Regions from separate parts of the Micromonospora sp. NPDC049047 genome, predicted to be linked through region 2. Evidence: riboswitches for the same ligand, from Rfam matches in the RefSeq annotation. Region 2 holds a riboswitch; each other region holds the start of a gene.
The links. A riboswitch is a leader RNA that binds a small molecule or an ion and turns the genes downstream of it on or off. The one in region 2 is predicted to bind cyclic di-AMP.

Region 1 (6,789 bases), on a different contig from region 2:
CTGCTCGCTGCCGGTGGCCGAGGGGCTGCTGCGTCGGCTGCTGGAGCGCGGCGCGACGGTGATCCTGCGGGCGCACCCGTACACGACACAGAACCCGGCCTCGGCCCGCCAGTTGGGCCGGCTCACCGAACTGCTCGTCGCCGATCGGGCCCGCACCGGCCGCCAGCACGTCGTCGGTGCCGCGGCCCGCGAGCTGAGCCTGACCGAGTGCGTGAACCGGTCGGACGCGCTGGTCTCCGACGTGTCCGGGGTGATCTCGGACTACCTCTACTCCAGCAAGCCGTACGCGGTCACCGACATGGGCGACGAGGGTGACCGGTTCGCCGAACGGTTCCCGCTTGCCGCGTCGGGTTACGTGCTGCGCCGGGATCTGTCCAACCTGGACGACATGCTGACCGCGCTGCTGGACACCGATCCGCTGGCCGCGGAGCGCTGGGCCACCCGCCGACGCTACCTGGGTGACTTCCCCGCCGAGGCGTACGCCGACGCGTTCCTGACCGCCGCCCGCCGGGAACTGGCGGCAACACAGGACCCCGCCGCCGAGCGCGCCCGGCAGCTCTCCCCTCTGGCCTGACCCGGACTGTCGGCCCACCCGCCCCGGGACGCTCAGCGGTACGGGTCGAGCAGCGCCAACACGGCCGCTGGGTCCTCCACGTGAGCGTTGTGCCCGAGCCCGGGCAACGTGGCGACCGGTACGCCGTACTCCTTGAGTTGTTCGTCGGTGACCATCGGGTCGTGCTCGCCGCGCGCCAGCACCACCGGCACGTCGGTGGCCGCGAGCAGCGCGGCCAGGTCGGGCTCGCCGACGGCGAACGCGGTCGGGTCCATGGCCAGACGCCAGCGACCGTCGACCTGACGAAGGCCGGCGTCCACCACCGGATGGTCCGGCGGGAGCAGACCGGTCAGCCCGGAGACGCGCAGGTAGCGACGGGCCGCCTCGGTACGGCTGGCGAACCAGCTCACCGGGCGGGCGGCCAGCTCAGCGGCATGTTCCAGCTCGGCTGGTGACCAGAGCGCCTTGATGCCCAACCCGACCACCGCGTCCACCGGCATCCCGGCGTCGCGCGCGGCCAACGCGAGGCCGACCACGCCACCCAGCGAGTGCCCGAGCACGACGAGCCGGTCGTCGGGGGCGAGTGCCTGCGCGATCCGCTGGGCGAAGCCGGCGAAGGAGTACGACGGCAGCGGCGACGCCCAGCCGTGACCGGCGAGGTCCGGTGCCAGCCACCGACCGGGCCAGTGGTGGGCCAGATGCGGCGCCCAGGGCAACCACACGTCACCGGTCGCGCCCATCCCGTGCAACAGCAGCAGGACCGGCCCTCGACCGGCGTGACCACCCGATTCATCCACCACGGCCGCAGTCTCCCACGGTTCCCGGCCCGGTACGAGAGTCGTCGACGGGGCGTACCGCGGACCGCCGTGGAAGACGCAGCGGGCGCCGGCCCCTTGTGGGGGACGGCGCCCGCTGCGGTCCAGCGTGCCCGGGTCAGGCGGAGTAGCCCCGGCTGGCGATCCAGTTGGCCAGGTCGATGGTGGTGATCCAGTACGACGGGTCGGCAGCGTTGGCCGAGTCGGCGATGCGCACCGTACGGCCGTTGTCCTTGTAACCCACGACGGCGATGTAGTGCCCGCCGCCGTAGGAGTGCCAGCCGCCGTCGGTGTCGGTGGCGTCGCCGACGACGTTCGCGACAACGCCCCGGCCGTCGGTGATGGCCTTGACGACATCGGCCTGGAGGCGGTCCATCTGCGCCGGGCTGGGCGCGCCGGCGAACATCCGGGTCCGGTACGGGGAGCCCTTCACCTCGGCGTTGAGCACCCGGGTGGTGTCCTCGGCCGAGTTGGTGCCCATCTCGGTGGTGCCCAGCTCGGCGCCGAGTTCCTCCTGGGTACGGTCGATCCCGGCGGCGCTGAGCGCGTTACGGGTGGCCGCCGGACCGCAGTTGTAGTAGGTGTTCTGCGCCTGGTACTCGTAGTCGAGCACCTTGGTCGCGGGCGGCTTCGGCGGCGTCGGCTTACGGGTGAGGTCCGGGTTGCTCGTGGCCTTGGCGGCGGGCGCGGCGGCGCTGGTGGCCGGGGCGGCGCTTGTCGGCGCTGCGGTGGCCGACGGGGAGGCGTCGCGCACCTCGCCACGGGAGGCGGCGACGTCGCTGCGCAGCTCGGCGACTGTGGTCGCGGTGCGCTGGTCGGCCGGCGCGTCGTCGGCGGTGGTGAGCAGGGTGCCGGTGGTGCCGGCGATCACGAGGGCCGCGGCGGAGGCGGCGATGATCTGGTACGGGCGCTCGGTCGCGATGCGACGGAGCTGACGCTGCAGGGTGTGCTTCACGGGGTCCTCCACGGTCGGGGGGAGAGCGGCACACCGGGGGCCGGACCGGCATCCGGGCAGGCGCCAGCGCGCGGACTGTGGTCCGCGGATGGTGAACCGCTCAGGGGACGCCCGGCGGGGCCGGGCGGTTAGGCGATGACCCGGGGGTCAGCTCACCGTCGCTTGACGAATGAGCGGGGGCACCGCTGCGCCGTGGAGGCGAGGGAACAGCCGAGGGGTGGGGAGGTGCTGCACGAGAATGGAACTCCTTCCGACACCGCCTACCGGGTTAGCTGACGGATTCGGGCGGGAAGATCGCCCTACCGCGGGCCGATGCTCGCGGATTCACCCCGGACTTACTGATGGGTCCCCGGTTCGTTCATCACGATTGAGCGGGTCGGCGCGGCGTCGCGTCTTGCGATCGATTACCGCACCGGACGGGACGACACTACTGGCCCAACCACACGGTGCCAAGCCAGGCCCACCTGCGTAAACCCGAAACTGCACGGCAATTTCTGCGCGTATTGCCGATGACGTGACTCGATGGGACAAGCGGTTACGGCGACGCCTACGGGCCACAACCGGACAGGTCGCCGAGAGTGCGGCCAGAACGCCGTGAACAATCGAGCCGAACGTGCCGGACGCCCGATTCTGGAATCCCGTGAGCGGGCTCACATAACGGATCGGGCTCAACCCACACGGGCTGGGCGCCAGCGTGCCACGACGGCGGGACGCACCGCCCCGCGGACCAGCCGGCGCGCGGGCGCCCGACTCGGCCGCAGCCGGGCCGCTGCCGCTGCGGCCTCCTCGGCAAGGCTGCGCGCCGACTCGGCGGCCAACTCCGCAGCCCGCCACAGGGCCCGCTCCGCGTCGGCGGCGGCCTGGTAGTCGGCCCGTCTCTCCTCCCGGATCGACCGACTGAGCAGCGCTTCCTGCTCGACCGGGTGCCGCCGGGGGTCCCAGCCCCGCCGGTGTCCGAACACATCGCTGAGCTGGGCCATGCTCAGGTCGCCACGCCAGTACGCCGCCATCGCCGCGCGGTGCAGGTAGCGCTCCCGGGCGGCGTACTCAGCGGGGGTGCGGGGGGTGTCCGGGGTGGGTAGCGCCCCGCAACCCGCGAAGCGGCGGGCGGCCGTGTCCGCCTCGTCGTACCGCGTCCAGGCGCGTTCCACAGCTTCCTGACTGGTCAGCCAGGCATCGCGTCGCCGCTGGGCCGTCCTGGCCGCGCCAGCGGCGGCGACGGCGACCTCCTCGGCGTACCGGCGTCTGTCGAGGAGTTCGGCCGCGGCCACCTCGCGCGCCGTCGGTGCGGCCGGGGACGGGTCGTCGGTGGGCCGGTCCCGTTCGGGCCGGGCGACAAGCACGGCCAGCACGCCCAGCGCGAGCAGGAGCAGGGCCGACCAGATCGCAGCGGCCTGCGGCACCTCGGTTACGAACTGGTAGAAGACGGCGGTCTCCATGGTCGGCACCTCGCGGAGGAAACAGAGCGATGGGGAGCCCCGCCGGCCAGCGGGCCACGGCGGGCCACGGATCGGCGGGAAGGCGGAGCTGGTGGATCGACAGGGTGCGGCGACGGGGCGCCTGCCCCGGTGGCTCAGCGCCCGGGTGGACCCCGGGGTGTCCTACCGCTGGAGGCGTCGACGAGGGACCGCCGGTCGGGCCCGGCCAGGCGCACCGGCAGCGCGGCGGTCGCGGCGGCACCCAGACCCTCGGGGAGCGTCGGCTGCGCGTCGAGCGACCAGGCCGGGAGGGCCTCCTCGGCGGCACCCGCACCCGACACGACGCGCACGCTCGATGCGGCGCTCGGGTGCGACCCGGCGGTCACGCTCGACGTGACGCCGGGGTGCGACGTTGGCGCGGCGGCCGAGGCCGGACCGGCGCCGAGCGCCAGGGCCGCGACGACGGCGAGGCTGGTCAGCACCCGGGTCGTCAAGCGCGCCACCCACCACAGCGGACAGGTGAGCGCGACCGGAAGCACGTCACCACGCTACCGTCGTGCCGACAGTGGCGCATCGACCACGGGCGTGTCGACGCGCCGCCGCACCCGTTGACCAGGTCGGACGGCGTCAGCGGGTGTCCGCGTACGTTGATCGGCTGCCGGTCTGGTCGGGCCCGTCGGCCTCGGTCCGGGTCCCCGCGCCGTCGGTCTCGGCGGCGGTGCCGCTGGTCCGCGTCGCGGCGGTGCCGCTGGTCCGCGTCGCGACGGTGCCGCTGGTCCGGGTCGCGGCGGTGCCGCTGGTCCGCGTCGCGGCGGTGCGTTGTCCGGGGATGGACGCCGATCGGGCCGGACGGCGCGGTGCGAGCCGGCGCATCATCGGGGTTTCCACGTAGCGGTGCAGCAGCGCGGCGAGGAGCAGGGTCACCAGCAGGAAACCGAGCACCACGGCCGGGCCGCGCCAACCCGCGAAGCCGGTCCCCCAGTCGCCGGTGAAGCGCAGCACGCTCGTCATCACCAGCACGTGGACCAGGTAGAAGGCGAAGGAGACCTCGCCGAGCCAGACCAGCGGCCGGGACCGCCACGGCGACCGCCGGTCCCGCACGTCCGCGTCCGCGGCGGCGGTGATGACAAGCAGGTACGCGACAGCGAGCAACGTGGTCCACAACTCCGCGGGAATCCACTGCGCGGCGGCCGCCCAGACACCCACGAAGATGACGCTGGCCCAGGTCAGCCCGGGGCCACGCCAGAGACCCCGGCGCATCAACTCGGCCGCCACCGCGCCCAACCAGAACTCCAGCGACCGGGCCGGCGGGAAGATCTGGGTGAACCACCAGCGGCTCACCTCCGGCACCAGGTGCTGGGCCGGCCAGAGCGCGAGGATCAGCAGTGGCATCGCGACGACGAGCGCCCAGAGCAGCTTCGGCCGGGCCCGGCGCAGCAGCGGCAGCACCAGCGGCAGGCAGAGGTAGAAGAAGAACTCGCAGGAGAGCGACCAGCTCACCGTGTTGATGCTGTAGAACCAGCCCGGCCGGGGGTCCCAGGCCTGCAACAACAGCAGGTTCTCCAGCGCGGCGGCCGGCAGCACCGGGTCGGCGAACCACCAGGCGACAAGCAACGTCGCCCCCCACAGCACCAGGTGGTTGGGGTAGATCTTGGCAATTCGTCGCCGCCAGAAGGTACGCCGGGAGTCGCCGGCCCGGGCCGACCAGACCAGCACGAATCCGCTGAGGATGAAGAAGAACTGCACCCCGGACAGGCCGAGGCTGAACAACTTGTCGACCACCGCCTTGTAGTCCGGCTCGGCGATGATCCGCATGGTGCCCGCGTGGAACCCGAAGACCAGCAGCGCGGCGATCCACCGCAGCCCGGTGAGCGAGGGCAGCCGGGACGGAGCGGGGACGGGCCTGGCGGTTGACGTCGCGGCGGCGCTCGTCATGGGCGGATGCCGAGGCTTGGCAGGGTCACCAGCACGTTCGTATCCTCCTCGGCGCGGCGTGGACGGCACGACAGCGACGCCCGCGACGACCCGGCAGGGCCGCACCCGGGGCACCCTACCGGGTCACTCCCGGGTGAACCGGACGTGTCCCACCGGTTACCGGCCCGCCGCACCCGGGTCGGGGCCGGCGCCGACCGGTCGGCGTTAACCTTCCGCTGGGCGGGAGTTCAGCGACTCCACCATCGGCGGCCACGTGCGGTTCCGGGGCCGGCCACCCAGGTCGTCGAAGGTGGCGGCGTGGTCAATGAGCCGACGCACGCACCGCTGCTGAGCATCGTCGTGCCCGTGTACGGCGTCGAGGCGTACCTGTACCAGTGCCTCGAATCGATCCGGGCCGACATTCCGGCCGGCGAGTCGGACGCGGTCGAGTTGATCGCCGTCGACGACGCCTCACCGGACGGCTGCGGCGACATGCTCCGCGCGTACGCGGCCGGACACGACCGGGTCCGCGTCGTGCACCTGAGCAGCAACGTGGGTCTGGGCCTGGCCCGCAACGCCGGGCTCGACGTGGCCACCGGCCGGTACGTCTGGTTCATCGACAGCGACGACTGGGTGCCGCCGGGCACGATCCCGGCCGTGCTGGACCGGCTGCGCCAGCACCAGCCCGACGTGCTGATGCTCGACCACCTGCGGGTGCACGAGGACGGCCGGCGGGAGGTCGACGCGAGCAGTCACCTGCTGCACGGAATCGCCGGCGTGACCCGCCTGGGCGACCAGCCGCAACTGCTGCGGGTGCAGCACACCGCCTGGAACAAGGTGGTCCGCCGGGACTTCCTGGACCAGTTGGAGCTGCGGTTCTTCCCCGGCTGGTACGAGGACATCCCGTTCAGCCATCCGCTGCTGATCGGCGCGGAGAAGATCTCTGTGCTGAACCGGGTCTGCTACCTCTACCGGCAGGGTCGGCACGGCGCGATCACCTCCACCCGCAGTGGCCGGCACTTCGACGCGTTCGCCCAGTACGAGCGCCTGTTGGACTGGGTCGCCCGCCGGCACCCGGACGAGCGGTTGCAGGCCGAACTGTTCCAACTGATGATCAGCCACTACCTGGTGGTG
Region 2 (6,789 bases):
ACCATCACCGCCTGGGCGCGGTCGCGCAGGTTGAGTTTGGCGAGCAGGTTGCCGACGTGCGTCTTCACCGTGTGCTCGCTGAGGTGGTGGTGGGCGGCGATCTCGGCGTTGGACAGACCCGCCGCGATCAGGCGCAGCACGTCCGTCTCGCGAGCGGTGAGCGCGGTCACCGCGGCGGCCCGCGCCGGATCCGGGTGACCGCGCCGGTGCAGTTCGCCGATCACCCGTGCGGTGACGCCGGGGGCGAGCAACGCGTCGCCGGCGGCGACCACGCGGACCGCGTTCACCAGGTCGGCCCGGGGTGCGTCCTTGAGCAGGAAGCCGCTGGCGCCGGCACGCAACGCCGCGTACAGGTAGTCGTCGGTGTCGAACATGGTCAGGGCGAGGACCCGGCTCGGCGTACGGGCGCAGACCTGGCGGGTCGCGGCGACCCCGTCGAGGACGGGCATCCGCATGTCCATCAGGACGACGTCGGGTCGGTGGTCGAGAGCGGCACGCACGGCGCCCGCGCCGTCGGCGGCCTCGGCGACCACCTCGATGTCCGGCTCGGCGCCGAGGATCGTCGTGAACCCGGCCCGGAACAGGTCCTGATCGTCGGCGAGCACGACGCGCAGCATCAGCCGACCGCCGACGCCGGCAGGGGCAGGGTGGCGGTGACAGTGAAGCCGTGCCCGTCGGACGCCGGGCCGGTGCGCAGGCTTCCCCCGCAGGCCTGGGCCCGCTCGCGCATGCCGACGATCCCGTACCCGGGCATGCCGGTGCCGGCCGCCCGGTCGCCGCTGCCGTCATCGGTGATCGACACGGTGAGCGAGTCAGGTGCGTGGTCCAGCAGGACGTGGACCGATCGCGCCCCGGCGTGCCGGACCACGTTGGTAAGGGACTCCTGCACGATCCGGTACGCGGCGACCCCGACGTCCGCGGGTGGCGCGAACGGCGACGGGGAGGCACCCCCGAACGGCGTCCCGGAGGCGACCTCGAGGACGGCGTCGAGGCCGGTGGCGCGGACACGGTCGACAAGGACGGGGAGCTGGGCCAGTCCCGGCTGGTCGAACGGTTCGTCGGCGGGTTCACGCAGGCTGCCGACCGCGCGGCGCAGCTGGGTGGCCGCGTCCCTGCCGGTGGCCGCGATGGCGGCGAACGCGGCGTCGGCGCGTTCGGGTTGGTCGCGCACCAGCAGCGGCCCCGCCTCCGCCTGCACGACCATGACGCCGACCGCGTGGGTGAGGATGTCGTGCAGGTCGCGGGCGATCCGGGCGCGTTCGCGCAGCACTGCCGCCGCGAGGTCACCGGCGACGCGGCGATCCCGTTCGGCGCGGGCCTGGGCGTGGGTACGCCGGGCCCGGGCGCTGGTCCCCAGGGCGTACGAGAAGAGGTAGGCGACCGACAGGTAGCGCAGCACCTCCACGTCCGGGTGCGGATACAGCAGCGAGAACAGCAGGCCGGCGGCGGTGAGCACGATGCCGAGCAGGCGGACCGCAAGCGAGGATCGCGCCGCGAACGTGTAGACGCAGACGAGGGGGCCGACCGGCAGCAGCGGGGGCGCGCCGAGCGAGGCCGAGACCGTCGTGGCGACCCCCACCACGACGGCGACCGGGACCAGCGCGCGGTCCCGCCACAGCACCGGGACCGAGGACGCGACCGCCAGCGGCAGCACCCACCAGGCGGGTGGCCCGTCGGCCACGGCCGGCAGCACTGTCGCGGCGACGGCGGCCACCGTGACAGCGAGATTGACGTACCGCTTCACGTCGGCAGTATCGTCCGGCCCGGTTCCTCCGCGCCTCCCTCCACAGGACCAGAACACCTCCACCGCGTACGGCGATCCGCACCGGCCAACCCTCGCCACACGATTGGCGCATGATGACGATCGTCGCCGCGCTCCTCAGTGGCCTGCTCTGGCTCGGCGGGTGCGGGCTGCACCCCGTTGCCGCGTTGACCTGGCTCGCCCCGATCCCGCTGATCCTCGCCTCGGTGCGGGTACGCCGGAGGACCGCGCTCGGCGCGACGATCCTCGCCTGGTCGATCGGGCAGCTCGACATGGTCGGGTACTACCACGGCACCCTGGGCCTTCCGGTCCCCGCGGTCGCCGCCGTGCTCGGCCTCGGCCTCGGCCTGGCGGCCGGCACGGTAGTGCTCGCCCGTGCCCTGCTGCTGCGGGGGCGAACCGTGCGCGCCGTCCTCACCGTGCCGGCACTGTGGGTGCTCGGCGAGTACGCGGCGTCGCACCTGTTCCCGCAGGGGGCGTGGTGGAGTCTCGCCTACACGCAGGCCGACGTCCGGCCGGTCATCCAGCTGACCGCGCTCACCGGCGTCTGGGGCGTCACCTACCTGCTGCTCGCCGTCCCGATCGCTGTCGCCGCCGTGCTCGGCAGCGCACTGCCAACAGGCACCGGCCGGCTCGACCGCACCGCCCTCGCCTGCCTGCTCGCCCTCCTGCTCGGCGCCGGCGGGTGGTCGGCCTGGTCACTGGGTCGTTCAGCCGACCCGGCCGAGCCGCTTACCGTCGGTCTGCTCGCCCTGCGGCAGTCCACGGACGGGCTCCCGATCGACGAACCGTCCGGCCGGGACCTGCTCGCCCGGTACGCCGCGCGGGTGGCGGACCTGACCGCCCGTGGGGCACGGATCGTGGTGCTGCCGGAGAAGGTGTTCGCCGTGACGGACACGACCCTGCCCCTGCTCGTGGACGCGCTGCGGCAGGCCGGGGCCCAGATCGTCGTCGGCACGGTGCTGTGGCGGGCCGGCACGGCCAGCAACGTCGCGCTGGTGCTGGACCCGGATGGCGGCGTCACGACGTACCAGAAACAGCATCTGGTCCCCGGCCTGGAGGAGTGGCTGACGCCGGGCGACGACGACGTCATCGTGAACGGGCGGTTCGGCGTTGCCATCTGCAAGGACCTCGACTATCCCGGCCTGGTCCGGCGGTATCGGGCGGAGGGCGCCTCGGTGCTGCTCGTCCCCGCCCTGGACTTCACCTCCGACGGTTGGCTGCACGGTCGCATCGCAATGGTCCGGGGTGTGGAGAACGGAATCACAGTGGTCCGCGCCGCCGAGTTGGGCCGGCTGACGGTAAGCGACGGCGGCGGCAGACTGCTGGGTGACGTCAGCGCCGGTGACGCGGAGTTGCTGGTAACGGCCGCTCCGACCACCGGATGGGGCACTGTCTACTCGCGTACGGGAGATTGGTTTCCGTTGTTGTCCCTGGTCTTGTTGGTCGTCGCCGTCGAGGGGTCGGCGTCTGGCTCCAGGAGGACAGCTGATCGCAAACGGTCCATGGTGGTCACTGCACAGAGTCACCAGGCCCGCAACCGCTGAGCGGACTCTCCAGCGTGCCCCGGTGAAGAAGTTCACAGGGGTTGGGCGATCGTCACCGACCGTGCCTAACGTCGGTCGGGTTCGCCAACGCGGACACCACGGCCGGCAACGCCAAATCCTGCCCCCGGTCGTCGGAACCCAGTCACCGGGCAGGAGCGGGGGACCCACACGTTCCTCGGTGCATGTCACCTCGGGGTGAAGCCGCCACCGTGCGGCCGGGCTCCTCGGCCCGAACCCGACAGCTCACCTCGCCGGCGTGGAGGAAGCTCACATGACGTCTGTCTACACCCCCCGTCATCGACGGGTCACCACCCGCCGCCTCGCCGTCGGCACCCTGGCTGTCGGTGCGGTCACCGGCGCCGTCGCCCTCTTCGGGCCGGCCGCCCCGGCGCAGGCCGCGGTCAACTGGGACGCGATCGCCAAGTGCGAGTCCGGCGGCAACTGGAAGATCAACACCGGGAACGGCTACTACGGCGGACTGCAGTTCTCCCAGAGCACCTGGGCCGGTTACGGCGGCAAGAAGTACGCCGCCCGCGCCGACCTGGCCAGCCGCGGCGAGCAGATCGCGATCGCCGAGAAGGTACTCGACGGGCAGGGCATCGGCGCCTGGCCGACCTGCGGCAAGAAGGGCGGATCGACCGGCGGCTCGGCCACGAAGTCGACCAAGCCCACCACCAAGTCGACCAAGCCCACCACCAAGTCGACCAAGCCCACCACGAAGTCGACCAAGCCCACCGAGCGGCCGTCGCGCGGCGAGCAGCCGGCGACCCGCAGCCACGAACGCACCGCGCCGACCACCGGCGGCCAGACGTACCTGGTCAAGCCGGGGGACACCCTGTCGGAGATCGCTGACGGCCACCGGGTGACCGGCGGTTGGCAGGCGCTGTACGAGCACAACCGGCAGCTGATCGGGGCCGACCCGGGCCTGATCTTCCCGGGTCAGCGGCTCAGCCTCTGATCGTTTCCCGACGCAGCGGCTCAGCCTCTGACGGATGACACGCGAACGCTCGGCCGGATCACCGGCCGAGCGTTCGTGCGTGTGATGCCAATCAGCCCCGCGCGCTCGTACCCCCGGGGGAAGGCCGTCACGCCGCGGACGCGGACGCCTTCGGCCCTCGGTGCGACGTGACCGGACCGGCGTTCCAGCCCCACCGGGGAGCCGGTGCGCTGCTCTCCCCGGACCAACCCGTGCCGCCCTCCTCGCTGTCGCCGCCGTCGGTGGTCGTCTCGACCGGGGCGGGTGTGCTGCGGGCCAGGCGTATCGACTGCTCGGCGCCGGCGCGGGCCGCACAGGGCCAGGACTGCCCGGCGCACTGGAGGTTGCGGCAGTGACCCTCGTCGTCCGGCTCGTGGGCGCTCAGCACATCGATCGCCAACTGCCAGAGCAGCGGGTCGGTCACGTCGTGCGGGCGCTCGGCGTTGCGGCTCACTCGGTTGCTGGTGTCGTCGGACATGCTGGGTCCCCCCTTGTCAGGCTGTACCCCCCAAGGGTCACCCGTCAGCCGCCGGCTAAACCGCCGACCTGCTGTGATGTGTCTCCGATCGCACCTCTTCGGATGGACACCGCACGCAGATCGGTCAATCCGGCAGCAGCGGCATCTCGACGCCCGGCTCCCGGCCGAGCAGCACCGCCCGGGTGAGCGCCGCCGATCCGAACCGGTCGCGGACCGCGTCCACAGCGGCGTCCAGCTCCGCACCCGGGTCGCTGTGGAACGGCAGCTCCGGCTGCACCGGGCTGTCGTCCAGATTGCCCACCGAGACACCGATCAGCGTGACACCACGACTGTCGATCTCGGGCTGGGCCGCCCGCAACAGCGCCCGCGCGGCGGCGAGCAACGGGGTCGTGTCGGCTGTCGCCTTGTCCACTGTGTGCGAGCGGGTCGCCCGGGTGTAGTCGCCGAAACGCAGCCGCAGCACCACTGTGCGCCCGGCCCGCCCGGCCGCGCGCATCCGCCGGGAGACCCGGTCGACAAGGCCGGCGAGGATGGCGTCCAACTCCGCCGGGGCGTGCGGGCTGCGGCTCAGTGCGTGCTGGGCACCCATCGATCCGCGTCGTCGACCGACCTGCACCGCGCGTGGGTCACGGTTGTGCGCCAGGGCGTGCAGGTGCCGCCCGGAGCCGGACCCGAGCAGAGACACCAACGCGGCCTCGCCGAGCCGCGCCACCTCGCCGACGGTACGGATCCGGTGCGCCCGCAACTTCGCCGAGGTGACCGGGCCGACGCCCCACAGCCGCTCGACCGGCAGCGGGTGCAGGAACGCCACCTCGGCGTCCGGTGCGACAACCAGCAGCCCGTCCGGCTTCGCCACCCCACTGGCCACCTTCGCCAGGAACTTCGTGCGGGCCACCCCCACCGTGATCGGTAGGTGGACCCCGGCCCAGACCTCCCGGCGCAGCCGCTCGGCGATCTCGGTCGGCGACCCGACCAGCCGCCGCAGGCCACCCACGTCCAGGAACGCCTCGTCGATGGAGAGCCCCTCGACAAGCGGGGTGGTCTGCCGGAAGATCTCGAAGACCGCGCGGCTCGCCGCCGTGTACGCCGACATCCGGGGCGGCACCACTATCGCCTCCGGGCACAGCCGGCGCGCCTGCTGGCCACCCATCGCGCTGCGTACGCCCCGGGCCTTCGCCTCGTAGCTGGCCGCGAGGACCACGCCCCCGCCGACGATGACCGGCCGCCCGCGCAGGCGCGGGTCGTCACGCTGCTCGACCGACGCGTAGAACGCGTCCAGGTCGGCGTGCAGGATGTGGGCGCCGGACGACACGTACACATGTTCGCATGACGTCCGGCGGCGACGGCGGTGAGCTGGGCGAACGCCCATGTCAGTCCAGGCAGAACTCGTTGCCCTCGGGGTCGGCCATGACGAGGTGACCGGCCCCCAGCGGGGGAGCGGGCTCGTGCCGGGTGAGCCGGGTGGCCCCGTGCGCGACGAGCCGGTCCGCCTCCGTTTCCAGGGCCGCCATCCGCTCGTCGCCGGCCAGCCCGGGAGCGGCCCGCACATCGACGTGTACCCGGTTCTTGACCTGCTTGGGCTCCGGCACTCGCTGGAAGAACAGCCGAGGACCCGAGCCGTCGGGGTCAACCACCGCCGAGGCGTCGTTGCGGCGCTCCGGGGGCACTCCCATGGCTTCCAGGGCCTGGTCCCACGACTCGAAGTCTCCGGGGGGAGGCTGCACCTGGTAGCGGAGCGCCTCGGCCCAGAACGTCGCCAGTGCGGCCGGGTCGGCGCAGTCGAACGTGATCTGGATGTCGCGGGCCATCTCAGCTCCCTGTTTCCTGGTCTGGTCGGTCATGGTCCGAAGCCTCTCGCGGATAGCGGACAGAGTCGTTCCGCTATCCGTGAAACGATCGGCGGATGAGCGTCGAGGCGACCACCGAGCGGGTCCTTCGGCTGCTGGCGCTGCTGCAACGGCGACCGTCCTGGACGGCCGGCGAGCTCGCTGCCGAGCTGGGGGTCACCAGTCGCTGCGTGCGCCGT
Region 3 (6,789 bases), on a different contig from region 2:
ACGGGCAGCCGGGTCCGCAGCGGAGCGCCGACCGGGCGCCCGCACTCAGCGAGCCGGTCCGGGCGTACGCCGAGCTGACCGCCGGAAACGTGCGCTTCGTCAGCGGCGCCCCACGCCACCCCAACCAGGACGCCGGGCACCGGGCCGCCGTGGCCGACGGGCAGCACCCGTTCGCGGTGATCGTCGGCTGCTCCGACTCCCGACTGGCCGCCGAGATCATCTTTGACCGAGGGCTGGGTGACCTGTTCGTGGTCCGCACGGCCGGGCACACCACCGGCCCGGAGGTGCTCGGCAGCGTGGAGTACGCGGTGGCCGTCCTGGGCACCCCCCTGGTGGTCGTGCTCGGCCACGACTCGTGCGGGGCGGTGCAGGCGGCGCGGGAATCCGTCGCGACCGGCACCCAACCGGCCGGGCACCTGCCGGCGGTGGTAGATGCAGTGCTGCCCAGTCTGCGTCGGGCCGAGGCCGAGGGCGTGGACGACATCGACGGCATCGTCGACATCCACATCGCGCAGACCGTCGAGACGTTGCTCCGGCAGTCGCCGGTGCTGGCCGCCGAGGTGGAGCGGGGGCGCTGCGCTGTGGTGGGCGTGTCGTACCGGCTCGCCGCCGGAGTGGTGCGCCCGGTGGCCGCCGTGCCGGCCGGCTTCGCGACGCTCGGCGTGCCGGCCGGGTCGGCTGACCCGGCTGCTGCCGCCTGACCTGCCGAGGGCCGCCCCGCAGTACGCGGAGCGGCCCTCGGCAACAGGTGGCGCGGGTCAGAGCATCGACATGTGTACGTGGTCGGTGTGGTTCGACGGTCCGCTGTAGGACTTCCAGCCGGTCGCCGGGAACCAGATCTGCCGGTTCCAGATCACGTAGTAGATGCCGAGCCGGTCGGCGTTGCGGATGAGGAACGCGGCCACGTTGTTGCCGTACATCCGGGTGTCGTTGTTGTGCCACGGGCTGAAGCCGCTCTTCTGCAACGACCAGTCGCAGGCGCGGCCCTTCGGGTGCTCGTACGGTCCACCGTTGCGGTGACAGCCGACGAACCGGTTGAATCCGGCGGCCTTGACTTCCTTGTACGCGTGCAGCGTCCGCGGCGTGACGCAACCGGACGTGGTCGGGTCCTTCTCGCTGCAGGACTGCGGCTTCCAGTCACCGTCGGCGGTGCGACCCGGGCCGATCTTGGCGACCTTCGAGGTGGCGTCGACCAGGCCGCCGGTGAAGCCCTTGCCGCCGACCAGGGCGAGCGCCTTGTCGGCCTCGCTCTTGCGCTTGGCCATCACGGCGGTCTGCTTCTGCTGCTCCCGGACCTCGGTGTCGAGGAGCAGTTTGGCCTGCTCGGCGCGGGACTTCGCCGCGTTGACCTCGGCGAGCTTGTTCTCGTTCACCATGTTGATCTCGTCGAGCATCGCGGCGCGCTGGACGAACGTGTCCGGGGCGTCGCTCTCCAGCAGCATCGCGAGCGCGCCGATCCGACCGGTCCGGTACGACTGGGCGGCGATCTGCCCGACCTGTGGTGTCAGTGCGTCCAGGTCGGCCTTGGCCCGGTCCACCTCCAGCGCCAACTCCAACTGCCGCTTCTTGGATTTGTCCAGCTTGGACTTGGCGGCGGAGTAGTCGCGGTTGACCTGCTCGATGAGGTCGGTGATGAGCTTGGGCTCGTCGTCCTCCTCGTGCCCGGATGGTGTGGGGGTCGTCGGAGCGGCGTGGGCCGGGAGAGGCCCGGCGAGCACGGTCAGTGCGGCGATCACGGCCACCACGGGTGTCAACCAGCGGCGTAGGGGTGCCGTCACAATGTTCCCTTCCCTCGACCGCCGACCGGGTTAGCTGACGGGTTCGGGGCGGAAGTGGCCCCTACCGCTGACGCGGATTCACCCCACACACCTGGGTCCCCGGCTCGCCGGTTGGCGATTGGGCGGTGGCACCGCAGGCGCCGCTTCGCGCCTTCATCGGTAACCGGCAGCGAGGTTACCCGAGAGTCGACTCGGTGAGCTACGCCTGGATGCCGACCAAAAGTGTCATTTCGCCATAGCGTTTGGTAACCAGTGACGCGGTTCTCAGGGGGGAGACCCGATCTGGTCACGCTGAGGAGTGTCACCATGCCGTATCCGTGCTCCTGTTCGACTCCGGCCACCCGTCGGTGGCGGTGGATGCGGGCCGGGTCCGCGTCTCGTCCGGCTCGTCGGATCGCGCCGTCCGCGGCGCGTTGAGGGCGGCAAGTGCCTCCGCCGGGTCCGGTTGGGGGCGCGGCCCGGGGGCGTCGCCCGGCGGCGTGGCGTCGACACGTCCGGCCGTGGTCACGATCGCGGCCAGCCCGGTGGTCAGTGGCACGGCGGCGATCAGCCCGAGTGTGGCGACCGCGCTGCGGACGATTTCCTGCGCGAGGAACTCGCTCGTGAGAATCTGCCCGATCGGCCGCGAGTCGGCGGTGAGCAGGAGCAGGAGGGGCAGCGACGCGCCCGCGTACGCCAACACGATGGTGTTGACGGTGGAGGCGATGTGCGCGCGGCCGACGCGGGTCGCCGCCCGGTACAGCTGTATCCGGGTCAGCCCGGGATTGGCGTTCGCCAACTCGGTGACGGTGGCGGCCTGGGTGACCGTCACGTCGTCGAGCACCCCGAGCGAACCGATGATGATCCCGGCGAGCAGCAGGCCGTGCAGGTCCACGTCACCCTGGAACATCGACAGTGTCGTCGCCTCCTCACTGCCGAAGCCGGTGAGGTGGGTCGCCGCGGTGGCGATGGTGGCGAGCGCGCCGGTCAGTACCAGGCTGCCCAGGGTGCCGAGCACCGCGACCGAGGTCTGCGCGGTGACGCCGTGGGTCAGATAGAGCACCACGAACATGATCAGGGCGGCGCCGACCACCGCCACCAGCAGCGGTGATCTGCCGGCACCGATGCCCGGCAGTACGAAGGTGAGCAGGATGGCGAAGCTGGCCGCCAACCCGCCGAGCGCGGCCAGCCCCCGCCACCGGCCGAACGCGACGATCGCGGCAGCGAAGACCACCGCCAGCCACACGAGGGGAGTGCCGCGCTGGTGCTCGGCGATGTTCCAGTTGCTGGTGGCGGGATCGGTAGGGTCGGTCAACTGGACCAGGATGACCTCGTCGCCGACGTCCACCCGTGGTGCGCCCGGACCGTCGGGCACCGGTGTCCGCACCTGCTGGCCGGCGGCGGGGCCGTCGTCCACCCGGACGTCGACAGTGCCGCACGGCCCGGCGCCGGTCCTGGGTGTGTCCTCGGGGCTCGACGGCAGCGGCGGGCACGGCTCGGTCACCACGCGGGTCACCGTGCCGGCGTAGCGCGGCACGTCCGCTCCTCCGTCGGTCTGCGTCGCTCCTCCGCGCGGCCAGAGCAGTGCCGCGGCGAGCACTGTGGCGACGAAGAGGGGCACCACCGTCACGACGAGGATCCGTCGCACCCGGGGCGGGGCGGACGGCGCGGGACGGGCGTGGTCGGAACCCAAGTCGAGACTCCCAACGATCCGGTGCGGGATACGTGTCAGCGGGCCGCGCGGTTCACCGTTTCGACGCGAACGCGCCGGACGGCGGTGCGGTTCGCTGCCTGCCGACCGCCTGATCACTGACGGTCAGTGCGCGGCCGGTCGGCCGCGTCACCACGCCGTCGCGGCGTCCGGATGTGCGGCGGCATGCGCAGGGCGATCATGGGAGATGCTAGTCAGCCCACCGGGAGGTTGCCGGGCGCGCCGGAGCGTCGAGCGGCCGAACCGCCCGCGTGGTGGCCGTCGGGCCGGCATGTTGGAAGCATGTCCGCTCCGACCCCACCCGAGCACCCACAGCGCGCTGCACCCGTGCCGCACGAAAAGCACGCCGGACACGACAAGCACGCCGGGCACGATCCTGCCATGTTCCGCCGCCGGTTCTGGGTCTGCCTGGTGCTCACCGTCCCGGTGGTGCTGACGAGTCACCTCGTGTCGGATCGGCTGGGCCTGGCCGGAGGCGCTGGCTCCTGGGTGGGGCCGGTGCTCGGCTCGGTGGTGTTCTGGTGGGGCGGTTGGCCGTTCCTGGTCGGTGCGATCCGGGAGGTGCGCGACCGGGCGCCCGGGATGATGCTGCTCGTCGCGATGGCGATCACCGTCGCCTACACCGCGTCCCTGGCCACCAGCCTGGGTGCCTTCGACCTGGACTTCTGGTGGGAGTTGGCAGCGCTGGTCACCATCATGCTGCTCGGGCACTGGCAGGAGATGAAGGCCATCGGGCAGGCCCGGGGGGCGCTGGCGGCGCTGGCCGCGCTGCTGCCGGACGAGGCGGAACGGGTGGCGGCGGACGGCCGGATCGAGGTGGTGCCGGTGACCGTGCTGCGGCTCGACGACGTGGTGCTGGTCCGGCCGGGGGGTCGGGTGCCGGCGGACGGCCGGGTCGTCGGCGGTGGCGCCGAACTGGACGAGTCGATGATCACTGGCGAGTCGCGACCGGTCGCGCGGTCGACAGGTGACCGGGTGGTGGCCGGCACCGTCGCCACCGACTCGGCGATCCGGGTCCGGGTGGAGGCGGTGGGTGAGCAGACCGCCCTCGCCGGCATCCAGCGGATGGTCGCGCAGGCCCAGGGCTCCGGCGGGCGGGCCCAACTGCTTGCCGACCGGTTCGCCGCCGCGCTGTTCTACCTGGCAACCGGCACCGCCGTGCTGACCGTGCTGGTCTGGACCGCGCTCGGTCAGCCGGACCAGGCGGTGGTCCGTGCGGTCACCGTCCTGGTGATCGCCTGTCCGCACGCGCTTGGTCTCGCCATCCCGCTTGTCGTCGCGCTCTCCACCGGCCTCGCCGCGCGGTCCGGGATCCTGGTGAAGGACCGGTTGGCGTTGGAACGGATGCGCACCGTCGGCGCGGTGCTCTTCGACAAGACCGGCACGCTGACCCGGGGTGAGCACGGGGTGACCGACCTGGTGACGGCGGCGGGCGTCGGACGGGACGAGGTGCTGCGGATCGCGGCGGCCGTCGAGTCGGACAGCGAACATCCGTTGGCCCGGGCGATCGTGGCGGCGGCCGAGCCCGGTGGCGCGGCCCGGGCCGTCGGGTTCCGGTCCCTGCCGGGCCGCGGTGTGCAGGCGACAGTCGACGGCACGGAGTACGCGGTGGGCGGGCCGGCTCTGCTGCGGGAGCTGGGTCTCGTGCTCCCCGCCGACGTGGCGGCGGCGACCGGGCGGTGGTCGGCGCGGGGTGCCGCGGTGCTGCACCTGGTGCGGCTGCCGGCGGCGGTGCTCGGTGCGTTCGCGCTTACCGACGAGGTACGTCCGGAGGCCCGGCGCGCGGTCGACGAGCTGCGTGCCGAGGGGATCCGGACCATCGCCATGATCACTGGTGACGCCCGGCCGGTGGCCGAGGCGGTCGCCGCCGACCTCGGCTTCCGGCCCGGCGTCGACGAGGTCTTCGCCGAGGTGTTGCCGGCCGAGAAGGACGATCGGGTGGCCGAGCTTCAGCGGCGGGGGCTGGTGGTGGCGATGGTCGGCGACGGGGTGAACGACGCGCCGGCGCTGGCCCGGGCGGACGTGGGCATCGCGATCGGGGCGGGCACCGATGTGGCGATCGAGTCCGCCGGGGTGGTGCTGGCGTCCTCGGACCCGCGCGGGGTGGGCGCGGTGGTCCGGCTGTCCCGGGCGTCGTACCGGAAGATGCGGCAGAACCTGGCCTGGGCGGCCGGCTACAACGTGGTGGCGTTGCCGCTGGCCGCCGGGGTGCTGTCCGGGGCCGGTGTGGCGTTGAGCCCGGCGGCGGCCGCGGTGCTGATGTCCGCGTCCACGATCGTGGTGGCGCTCAACGCGCAGTTGCTGCGCCGGGTCCGGCTCGGGCCCGCCCCGGACTGAGGGCGGTCAGCCGCGCTTCATCAGCCGGCCGACCGCCGCCATCATCTCGTTGGCCATCTCGTCGGCCCGGCCTTCGGCGGCGCCCTCGTGCATGCAGTGCCGGGCGTGCCCGTCGAGCAGCCCGAGGGCCACCTTGTCGAGGGCGGCCTGGATGGCGGAGATCTGGGTGAGCACGTCGATGCAGTAGCGGTCGTCGTCGACCATCTTCTCGATGCCCCGGACCTGCCCCTCGACGCGGCGGAGCCGCGCGAGCAGCTGGTCCTTGCTGGCGGTGTATCCGCGGATCGGGGTGGGTGCGGTCATGTCGGCAAGGATAGCGTACCCCCAGGGGGTATGGTACGGTCCTATCTCGTAGAGATACCCCCACCGGGTACCGGTACCGCGAAGGAGACGATCCGATGGTCAACACGACGTACCAGGTGCAGGGCATGACCTGTGGGCACTGCGTCAGCGCGGTGAGCGCCGAGGTCGGCGCCATCGCCGGCGTACGTGACGTCCAGGTCGACCTCGCCGCCGGCCGGGTCACCGTCAGCAGCGATGAGCCCCTGGACACCGCGGTTGTCCGGGCCGCCGTCGACGAGGCCGGTTACGACCTCGTCGACGCGTGATCGGCGGGCCGGCATGCGCACCGTGACGAAACTGGCCGGGTTCGCCGTCGGCCTGGCGGCGGTCTTCGGCGCGACGTACGGGGTCGGCCGGGTGGCCGATCGCAGCACTGTGGTCGAGGGCCGGCACGACGGCGAGGCCAGCCCGGCGGCGGACGAGCACGCCGAAACGGCCGACCGGTTCCCCGGCGGCCTGCTCGTCTCCCAGAGCGGCTACACCCTCGAACCGGTCGACGCCCCGGTCGGCGAGTTCGCCTTCCGGATCGCCGGCCCGGACGGCCGCCCGGTCACCGGGTACGAGGTGGCACACGACAAGACGATGCACCTGATCGTCGCCCGCCGGGACCTCTCCGGTTTCCGCCACGTGCACCCCGACCTG

Region 1: it holds a riboswitch for cyclic di-AMP, as region 2 does, so the genes downstream of both, AB0B86_RS25510 (C39 family peptidase) here and AB0B86_RS31425 (transglycosylase family protein) in region 2, are expected to answer to the same signal.
Region 3: it holds a riboswitch for cyclic di-AMP, as region 2 does, so the genes downstream of both, AB0B86_RS04400 (hypothetical protein) here and AB0B86_RS31425 (transglycosylase family protein) in region 2, are expected to answer to the same signal.

What each region holds. Positions count from the first base shown of each region.
Region 1 covers NZ_JBEZEY010000019.1:116,676-123,464, forward strand. Annotated here, with positions in the region: gene AB0B86_RS25500 (CDP-glycerol glycerophosphotransferase family protein) at 1-574, shown strand, start outside; gene AB0B86_RS25505 (alpha/beta fold hydrolase) at 607-1,353, opposite strand; gene AB0B86_RS25510 (C39 family peptidase) at 1,487-2,335, opposite strand; cyclic di-AMP (ydaO/yuaA leader) riboswitch at 2,566-2,707, opposite strand; gene AB0B86_RS25515 (hypothetical protein) at 2,992-3,762, opposite strand; gene AB0B86_RS25520 (hypothetical protein) at 3,897-4,280, opposite strand; gene AB0B86_RS25525 (acyltransferase) at 4,369-5,676, opposite strand; gene AB0B86_RS25530 (glycosyltransferase) at 5,974-6,789, shown strand, end outside.
Region 2 covers NZ_JBEZEY010000031.1:40,910-47,698, forward strand. Annotated here, with positions in the region: gene AB0B86_RS31410 (response regulator transcription factor) at 1-617, opposite strand, end outside; gene AB0B86_RS31415 (histidine kinase) at 617-1,744, opposite strand; gene AB0B86_RS31420 (nitrilase-related carbon-nitrogen hydrolase) at 1,855-3,309, shown strand; cyclic di-AMP (ydaO/yuaA leader) riboswitch at 3,409-3,581, shown strand; gene AB0B86_RS31425 (transglycosylase family protein) at 3,581-4,267, shown strand; gene AB0B86_RS31430 (hypothetical protein) at 4,395-4,763, opposite strand; gene dinB (DNA polymerase IV) at 4,888-6,075, opposite strand; gene AB0B86_RS31440 (VOC family protein) at 6,134-6,571, opposite strand; gene AB0B86_RS31445 (YafY family protein) at 6,667-6,789, shown strand, end outside.
Region 3 covers NZ_JBEZEY010000002.1:300,732-307,520, forward strand. Annotated here, with positions in the region: gene AB0B86_RS04395 (carbonic anhydrase) at 1-701, shown strand, start outside; gene AB0B86_RS04400 (hypothetical protein) at 759-1,778, opposite strand; cyclic di-AMP (ydaO/yuaA leader) riboswitch at 1,783-1,913, opposite strand; gene AB0B86_RS04405 (YibE/F family protein) at 2,080-3,450, opposite strand; gene AB0B86_RS04410 (copper-translocating P-type ATPase) at 3,850-5,805, shown strand; gene AB0B86_RS04415 (metal-sensitive transcriptional regulator) at 5,812-6,108, opposite strand; gene AB0B86_RS04420 (copper ion binding protein) at 6,204-6,413, shown strand; gene AB0B86_RS04425 (hypothetical protein) at 6,427-6,789, shown strand, end outside.